Regions from separate parts of the Shewanella sp. 10N.261.52.F9 genome, predicted to be linked through region 2. Evidence: predicted binding sites of a transcription regulator. Region 2 holds the regulator's gene; each other region holds the start of a gene.
What was found. Region 2 encodes LexA, which represses DNA repair genes until DNA is damaged. Its sites were predicted from a motif close to TACTGTATNNNNATACAGTA; they were not measured.
Positions count from the first base shown of each region.

Region 1: the regulator LexA is predicted to act here: its motif matches at 1,403-1,422, upstream of AB4298_RS12740 (LexA family protein).
Region 3: the regulator LexA is predicted to act here: its motif matches at 1,296-1,315, upstream of dinB (DNA polymerase IV).

Region 1 is NZ_JBFRNX010000017.1:99,836-103,090, reverse strand. It holds gene AB4298_RS12745 (Y-family DNA polymerase) at 1-978, opposite strand, end outside; gene AB4298_RS12740 (LexA family protein) at 981-1,388, opposite strand; gene AB4298_RS12735 (hypothetical protein) at 2,070-2,780, shown strand; gene AB4298_RS12730 (hypothetical protein) at 2,777-3,226, shown strand.
Region 2 is NZ_JBFRNX010000008.1:218,356-221,610, reverse strand. It holds gene coxB (cytochrome c oxidase subunit II) at 1-812, opposite strand, end outside; gene AB4298_RS06795 (cell division inhibitor SulA) at 1,285-1,821, opposite strand; gene lexA (transcriptional repressor LexA) at 1,818-2,438, opposite strand; gene plsB (glycerol-3-phosphate 1-O-acyltransferase PlsB) at 3,032-3,255, shown strand, end outside.
Region 3 is NZ_JBFRNX010000023.1:373,892-377,146, reverse strand. It holds gene AB4298_RS15975 (methyl-accepting chemotaxis protein) at 1-1,132, shown strand, start outside; gene dinB (DNA polymerase IV) at 1,340-2,416, shown strand; gene AB4298_RS15965 (aminoacyl-histidine dipeptidase) at 2,513-3,255, opposite strand, start outside.

The DNA.
Region 1 (3,255 bases), on a different contig from region 2:
CTGAGTTGCTGCCTCAATGAGTTCGTAGGTGTCATTTGTTGGGAATGCAAAATGGTGCAGATATTTAAACCCGTTTAGTTGTTCATCAAAAGGTGAATTTGACGCAAACACCAGCATGCTTTTGCACAGAGAACCTTGGGTTCTTGCTTTAGCGGCTGCAGTTGAAGCGTGTTTACTTAATGCTTGGCATAATGAAGGCAAATCAGTCACTCTGTTGCCAACACTGCGAGTTGAAAATATCTGTTTCTTGTCAGCTCTTGCTTCATCCCAAGTCTTGCACACTTCGCCGTTTAGCTCTCGTACCGTTCGTTCAAGTTCAATACTGAATTGCTTTCTGGCGATGCCGGCTTTCATTTGTGACAAGGCATAAGCATTGTGAATGTTCATTGTAGCGAGCCTTTTAGCTATGCGGCCGCCAACGCCCCAGACATCATTGGTTTTCATGGTTTTTAAAATTGCTGAACGTTGCTCATTGTTAGTAATGGCGCAAACGCCATTATAACCAGGGAGTTTTTTTGCAGCATGATTAGCGACTTTGGCTAAAGTAAGTGTCTCGCCAATTCCAACACAAACAGGCAACCTCGTTTCTTTCCAAACGGCTCGCCTAAGTTTTAATGCGTGCTCAGTTAGGCAAGGTATAGCGGGGTAGCAGTGCTTAAACGATAAAAAAGACTCATCAATACTGTAGATATGCTGCTGTGGGGCAAAACGGCCAATCACCTCCATCATAGATGCAGATAAAGAGCCGTAAAGCTCATAGTTTGAAGACAACGCGATAATACCTTTTTGCTCACACAGCCTTTTGGCTTCAAAGTAAGGACCGAACTTTTTAATTCCCGCTTCTTTCGCCAATCTGTTGGCTGCAACAATACAACCATCGTTGTTACTCAACACAATGATGGGGCGGTTACGCCATTCAGGCCTAAAAACCTGTTCAGCACTGCAATAGAAAGAATTGGCATCGACAAGCGCATACATGATTAATCATTCTCAAGAATAGGGCTTTTACGATGACAGCGTATTGAGCGTATAACCACGCCTTCAACACTAAAGGTATCGTGTTCAAGGATAGGTGTGCTCATGTGCGCTTCGTTGGCAGACAAAAGCAGTCGGTTTACTTTATCGATAATCTTGCACACAAATGCGCCATTGTAGTTAGCAACGATAATATCTTGATTGCGCACATCAACATGCCTATCAACAATCAAGATATCGCCATCAAAAATACCAACGCCTTCCATAGAGTCACCATTGGCGAGTCCGATGAATGTTGAGCTTGGGTGCTCAATCAATAACTCATCAAGGCTCAGTGGAAGCTGTCTATAGTCGGTAGCAGGAGATTCAAAGCCTGTAATACCTGCACTGGCCGAAATTGGGATAATATTCATTCAAAAACAACGTAAACTGTATATTTATACAGTGTAGCGGTTTTTCATTGATAGTCACAATAAAGTTTGCAGCTTCTCAGGCTAAACGTCACGAGATAGGGCGTATAAGACGTTTTGCACAAAATTAGTCAGCATAAATTTTCGCCCATGTCTTTCTACTTTCGAGTTAGCGAGATCTTCGCTGGCTCACTTATGCCCCAATATTATTTTCACGAATCTAAATGGTAAATGGCACATGTAAGCTTTGACTATAGAAAAGCTAATGTGAAAGGTTTTGCGTACACCATAAGTAATGCCTGTCTTTTTTCTTTAAGCTCAATTCTTCCGATTCTACCTTCCTATAGCAAACTAAAATAACTGTAATCCTGTACAGGTATAATGAGCTTGATGAATCAGACAGATTTATCGATGCTAAAAAGTAAAATAATTGCATCGATAAATTTTTAACATCTGAAATAGCACTTGCTTATCATGCAGTTAGATTTCCGCTTTAATCTTACAAGAGACCCGATAAATGTTCTGCATTACTTTGCGGAGAAGGTAAATTCAAATTTGTTAACACCAGCAAGATTAACTGCTTTACATCAATGAGTTACGTTGCTAACTTTGACGTAAATTAAAAAAGTGCAGGGATTTATCCGAGACGCTGGATAATAAGCTGTTAGATTTATGAGGGAGTTTATGTCAACTATTGTCGAAGTTGTTTCAGAAGTTTTAAAAAATGAGTGGTGGTCTTCCGCTGGAATAAGCATTTTTGTCGCAGTAATAGCAGCTAAAGGATATGATCTACTTAAAAATAGTAATATTCATAAAGCTCTTTTAGAGTTACTAAAGCCAAGTAGTTCACTGAATTATGTAAAAGCATATTTAAGAACAATTGATGCAATCATACTTGGTACCATACCAAAAAAGTGGATATATAGAACGGTCGCTTTAAAAGTAAATTCAAGTCTACTCTCTTCCATTAGTATGATATCAGAAGAAATTGTAAAGGCATCTGAAGAGTCAAAGAAATCAAAAACAATTGTTGGCCTTATGTTAGGTGAAAAATTAAAAAACTCATCTAAAGCTCAGTTTTTCTTAGTTATAACTTTTATTTTAAATCTAGGCCTTTCTTTATTTTTCGAGCTTGAACTGAATGGTTTTGTATTTTCAGTTGTAGGAATAGGGATGCTAGGGATGCATATAGACCATAAGTTAATCGAGTACAGAGTGAAGCAAGGCTTGTATGGAACTAACTCATTTGAAGGAAGAGAAATAATTAATTTTATTACAGCTCACGCAAATAAAAGTGACTTTAATGATTCAGGCGGGCTTAAAAAAATAATACCAAATCCTGAATTAAAAAAAGAAGAAAGCAAAGATCATATTACAGACGGAGTTAAAATATGAACGAAGACGACCTAACAATATTTATTAGAAAGGCACTTAATATCTTATTTGTTTCAAATCCTCGAGGTACTAGTATTGGGGTTTTTATTGGTGTTATTTTAGATGGTTTAATAGGGTTATTCAGCCCCGCTCTTAAAACAATTGAATTTATAAGTATTTCAGCGATTAAAATATGGCATCTGATGGGACTAGGAGTTTTTTCAATGAACCTACCTGCATATTTACGAAGAAAACAAATAGATCCCTCTATAGTTAACGCTATGGAGTTTATTGAAGAACAGAAGACTAATGCAGGGATACCTGATTGGCAGGTTAAGCAGATGTACACAAACTTATTTCAAAAAGTATTGGAAAATATGTCTCTCGACTCTGAAAGTGAAGAAATTAGCAAAAAAATTAGAAATATTGTCACAGAACCTGATACTGAAAATAAATCTAACAAGTAATTAAACAGGGACAAAAAATAGTTGGCTTT
Region 2 (3,255 bases):
AGAGTTTGCGACAAGGCGGCTTGGGCTGCAGCTTCAGCGTTACTCGCTTCTTGCTGTTGGGCGATTAGCCAAGCGTCAAAGTCTTTTTCTGATAAGGCTTCAACCACAATGGGCATAAAACCGTGGTCTTTACCGCATAGCTCAGCACATTGACCACGGTAGATCCCAGGTTTATCAATCTTGGTCCATGCTTCATTAATAAAACCGGGATTAGCATCTTTTTTAACGGCAAAAGCGGGTACCCACCAAGAGTGAATAACGTCTTCAGAAGTCATTAAAAAGCGCACTTTACGGTTAATAGGCAGCACTAATGGCTTATCAACTTCCAGTAAGTAGTTTTCGCCTTTAGTTGCATTGCCTTCAATTTGGTCCCTCGGAGTCGAAAGTAAACTGAAAAATGATATGTCTTTATCGAAGTAGCTGTAATGCCACTTCCATTGGGAACCCGTCACTTTAATGGTGAGATCGGCGTTACTGGGATCTTCCATAGCAATCAGTGTTTTGGTTGCCGGAATGGCCATACCGATAAGAATAATGAAAGGCACAACAGTCCATAAGATCTCGACTTTAGTGCTTTCGTGAAAATTGGCGGCAACAGCGCCTTTAGATTTGCGGTGGTTGATCATGGCATAAATCATTACGCCAAATACCACGATACCAATAGCACAACAGATGTAGAGAATTATCATGTGGAGGCTGTAGACCTGACCACTGATATCCGTAACACCTTTTGTCATATTAAGTGGCATTTCTGATGCAACAAGCGCGGGCGTAAATAGTAGCGCTAGCACACTATACAACAATTGCTTCACTAGACTTCTCCTCTGTCAACAAGACAAAGAAGAGTCACACAGTAAGTCTCTGCTCTATGTAAACTCTTCAGTTCCCAAAAAAGCAACGATGACTTCAAAGTGCGCGAGTGGTTTTGTCAAACTTGTCGTACTAACTTAATTACGACAGCGACTATTGTATATTCAGTATTTACTACTGCTTTGTATCACCACATTGGCACCTACGGCTGAAATATATCAGGCCGATTTCAGTCTCAATTTGAATCATAATTTGTTTGTTATCAAACTAAAGACCGACGACTAAATCGTTCGGATATAACAAAATATCGTTGTTATCACTTCCTACACTACTTGGTGTTTAAATATTGATCAAGATCACTTTTCGATTGATTTACCGAATAACGGAAATAAAAAAGCTCTCATATGAGAGCTTTTTTATTACTGTATTTCTTTACTAGAAAGAATAGATTAGCAAGGTTAGCAACAAAATTTATTAATGGATGCCACCAAACAGAGAAGCTTGTGAAAAAGCATTATCCTGTATGTTAATTGCGCTACTTGGTAAGTGACCATTTACATTTTCAGTATTATTATCGAGAGTGTTCTCGATAATAATGCCTGCTGCACGAGCACTTTTTGCCACAATTTGTAATCGTCTGCTATCGCGAGCATCAAGTGAGGATGTCCAAGTAATCACTGCACTAGAAGTGCCGCTAGTTAACGCCTTTTCCATTGCCCATAAGGTTTCAACTTCATCTTTTGCGTGGACTAATAAAATTCTGTCCATACGCACACCCGCTGCGGCTAACATTTGTTTATAACCAATATTTGGCGGGCTAATGAGTACAATCCAGCGACCCTGTTGGCTTAGCTGCGAAAGCTGTGCACTAATCTGTTTCAGTTCATCACGGCCTTGGGTTTGGGTAACCATAGTCGTGATGTCGTTGATAGGATTGTTTGCCAATGTGGTCGATGGCATATCTTGCCAAAGACCTGGGTGGCGCGGGCTTGTTCCCATTAGTTTATTCATTGCCAGTCTCCATTGCGGATCACACCAACAGCTAAACCTTCAATGCTTAAACTTTGGTTTGCTAGATCCACTTCAATTGGTGAGTAGTCTTCGTTTTCAGCGTGTAAGAAAACTTTATTGCCCTTTTTCTCAAAACGCTTAACGGTAACATCGTCTTCGACTCGTGCTACAACAACCTGACCATTTCGAGCCTGCTCTATCTTATGCACAGCTAACAGATCACCTTCGAGAATACCGATATTCTTCATGCTGTCACCGCGAACTCGCAGTAAGAAGTCTGCAGCAGGACGGAACATTGCTGGGTCAACTTGATAATGTTGTTCAACATGTTCTTGAGCCAGAATAGGTTCACCCGCGGCCACTTGGCCGATAAGTGGTAAACCTAAATCGGTTTCTTCAGTGCTTTCTTGGGTTAATTTAATACCACGCGAAGTGCCCGGCATAATTTCAATGCAGCCCTTTTTGGCTAGCGCTTTTAAATGCTCTTCGGCAGCATTGGCAGATTTAAAACCTAAACGTCGAGCTATCTCGGCACGGGTAGGTGGCATGCCTGTATCAGCAATATTACGTTTAATTAGCTCTAAAATTTCTGCTTGGCGTGGTGTTAGTGGTCTCATTATTAACCCTGTCTTTCTATACAGTACCTGTCAGTATATACAGTAATTTTATGAGTGCAAGTAATAACCAGATATAACTTTTTTCTAGGTGTGGGATCCAGTTTCAAATGAAATAAATCCAGCGATATGAAATTGATAACTTCTATCTCATCCGATATCCACTAGAGAGGTACTCGGTAATTGGCTTAACAGCCGTTTGATGCTGGTTAGCGTCCTTAATTGGTTGAATAGATCAGTTTCATTGTCTCCGGATTGCTGCGGATAATTTCATGTTATCTCGGTAAGAAACAATGTAGTTATGCGGATTTTAGTCGTTAAACTATTGATTTAACATTAGAGGTAGTTTCATTTCCAACTGGATCCCACAAAAGGATTCTATGACATTAATGGCACAGTGGACGGTCAACAAGATGAAATAAGCATGAACGTAATTTAATTGGGTGTTATCAGCAGTTTTTACATTTTTTGTTTGTAAGTCTTTGTTCTATAAATATACAAGTCGGATTATGTGTATAAACAATACAATCGCGCAAAGCGTTTCAATATCTGGTATTCTAGCGCCTTATTAGAAGCGACTAACATTGCATATAAACATGTCCAAACAAGACTCTCTTTGGTTTAAATCTTTACGCTGGTTGCAGCGCAAATTGGTGCACACTGTTGTTGTGCCTCACGATCCATTTGACGATCTCAATCTTGATCCGAGTAAGCCACTCGCCTATGTCATGAAAACGGAGTCCGTTAGTGATATTGCGGCTTTGAGTGAAATGACTGCCAAACTCGGATTACCAAGCCCTTATGAGGACTTGGAGGTTAA
Region 3 (3,255 bases), on a different contig from region 2:
GCAGAAATGGCACCTTGCGTTTATGTTACCAATCGATGTGATTGAAGCCCCTGTTACCGATGCTATCGTTAGTTCGATTTTGTTATCTATTCTAATTATGGCTTTAGTTGGTATTACTGTATGGGCAACACTGCTGCCATTTAGAAAGCAGATTAATAATCTACTCCTCGCGATGGAAGATATTGCACAAGGTGACAGCGACCTTGCAAAGCGTATCGATATCAATCGTGAAGATGAATTAGGTAAGCTAGGTGATGCCTTTAATCAGTTTGCGGCTAAAGTGCAGGGCATGCTGCAAGAAACCCGCGAACTCACTCTGCAAGTTGAGCAAGGTGTTGCAGCTGCCTCAGATGTTAGTGATCGGGCATTGGAGTCAGTGAGTCAGCAAAAGCAAGAGATTGCATCGGTTGCGACCGCAGCAACAGAAATGGCGCACACTAGCCAAGAGATGGCTGCCAGTGCGCAACGTGCCAGTGAATTTGCTGACAAAGCACAAGAGCAGTCGAGTGAGGGCAGCGTAATTGTAGCGCAGGCGACGCAAGGTATGCAGTCATTATCTGTACAAGTGATTGAAGCTGCTAAAGTCGTCAAACAACTGCGTACTCGTTCAGAGCAAATTGGTGAAGTGCTCAATGTTATTCGAGGCATTGCTGAGCAAACGAATTTACTGGCACTTAATGCTGCAATTGAAGCGGCGAGGGCGGGTGAACAAGGCCGTGGTTTTGCAGTGGTGGCAGATGAAGTGAGAACTCTTGCATCACGCACTCAAGATTCAACCGCTAATATTCAAGAGATTATTCAAACACTGCAGCAAAATGCCAATGAGGCTGAGCAAGTGATGGAGGCGGGAGTAGAGCAAGCGAATATTGGTCAAGACCTTACCGTTAAAGTAGAAGTTGCTTTAGATAGTATTACTAATGCAATTGAAGCTATTCAGCAGCAGACTATCGAGATCTCCGCTGGCGTGGGTCAGCAAGCCGTTGTTGCTGAAGAGGTTGCCTGTAATATTGAGAATGTACGTACACTATCTGACGAATCACTGGCAGCGAGTGAAGCTTTATCACATAACTTTGATGAGTTTGCTCAGGTCAGCGAGTCATTAGGCCAGAATATTAAACAGTTTAAGATCTAAATGGATTTTAAATAGACTAAAAAGGAAGCCAATGGCTTCCTTTTTTATTGCTTAGATTATTAAAAATATAAGGTTATTAAATCGGCTATAGGCAATATGGAAATGTTCGATTATTAGCTCCGAATTGATCTTCGACAAACGCTGTGGTGCGCTTTTTATTGAATACTGTTTTTATATACAGTAATATTCTTGGCGGAGGATATTGGCTTGCAAAAAATCATTCACGTCGACATGGATTGCTTTTACGCCGCAGTGGAAATGCGCGACTTTCCTGAGTTACGAGGGAAACCAATTGCAGTTGGTGGCCGCAGTGATCGCCGCGGGGTGATCAGCACCTGTAATTATGAAGCACGTCAATTTGGTGTGCGATCGGCTATGGCATCCGGATATGCCTTAAAGTTATGCCCAGACTTAATCTTGGTTCCTGGACGAATGCAAGTCTATAAAGAGGTTTCCAGTCAAATTCGTGCTGTATTTGAGCGCTATACAGATTTAATAGAACCCTTGTCTTTAGATGAGGCTTATTTGGATGTTACTGATAGTCCACACTGTAAAGGTTCAGCGACATTAATTGCAGAAGCGATTCGTGCAGACATATTAGCCGAGACGGGTTTAACCGCATCGGCAGGCATAGCGCCAGTTAAGTTTCTTGCCAAGATAGCGTCTGACTTAAATAAACCCAATGGACAATATGTGATCCGGCCAGAGATGATTGATGAGTTTGTGAAAACCTTGCCATTAATAAAAATTCCCGGAGTGGGTAAGGTTACTGCAAAAAAGTTGGCAGATCTTGGATTACACACTTGCTGCGATATTCAAGCCTTTCCTGAAGGCCAGTTAATTGAACGTTTTGGTAAGTTTGGCGCGGTATTGATAGAGAGAGCAAAAGGTATAGATAAGCGTGGCATTTCACCTAATCGTGAACGTAAATCAGTGGGTGTAGAAACCACTTTAGCAAAAGATATTCATACTCTTGAGCAGTGCCGTGCAGTGATGCCGCAACTTATTCAAGAGCTAGGGGCACGTGTTAGCCGTAGTGCCAAAGACAGAGTTATCCATAAACAGGTGGTTAAGCTTAAGTTTGAAGACTTTAAGCAAACTACGATTGAGCATCGTAGCGACGAGATCTCGGTAAACTTGTTTTATCAGCTACTTGAACAAGCGATGGAGCGACAACATGAACGCGGTATTCGTTTGCTTGGGGTATCAGTAGGTTTGGTACCTAATACAACCATAGTAGAGAGCGAAAGTGGCGACACTAGCCAAATGGATTTAGGTTTTTAACCTTTAATTTCTCTTGATAAATAACAAAGGCTACTTACTGCTAATCAATAGCTAAGTAGCCTTTGTTGTTCGTGCTTTAAAACTAATTGCGGTTAATTAGTCTTTAGCTGGAGTGCGTTCTAGTACTGCTAGCAACAGCTTCCAATACAGACCTACTGTAGTGATATTAACTTTTTCGTCTGGGCTGTGTGGGTAACGAATAGTCGGGCCAATTGAGACCATATCCATCTCTGGATAAGGTTTCTTAAATAGACCACACTCAAGGCCTGCATGGATCACCATGATAGTCGGCTCTTTGTTGTAAATCGCTTCGTAAGTTTCACGTACGCTTGCCATAACGGGTGAGCTGTTGTCTGGCTTCCAACCTGGGTATGCACCGCTGAACTCAACATTTGCACCAGCTAGGTTGGCAAGTGAGGTTAATACCCCTTCAACTTCGCTGCGGCCAGAATCAATTAATGAGCGGATAAGGCAAAGAATTTGTACGCTGTCGTTCTCAGTGCTGATCACACCAAGGTTAAGCGAGGTTTCGGTCACGCCTGCAACTTCATCGCTCATACGGATAACGCCGTTAGGGCAAGCGTTTAGCAGGTCAACTAAGATCTGCTGACAATCTTCGCTCATCACTTGCTTTTCGGCTGGAATTTCTTCAAGCGTGAGTAGGGTACCTGGATCGGCAATTGCCAGTTCTTCGCGCACTAGTGCTTGGAACTCACTGATACGAGTCTGCAGTAGTGTTAGGTTCTCTGGCGGGATCATAAAGCTGATAGCCGCTTCACGTGGAATCGCATTACGCAGTGAGCCACCAATAAATTGTGTTAGCTCAATGGCAAGTTCAT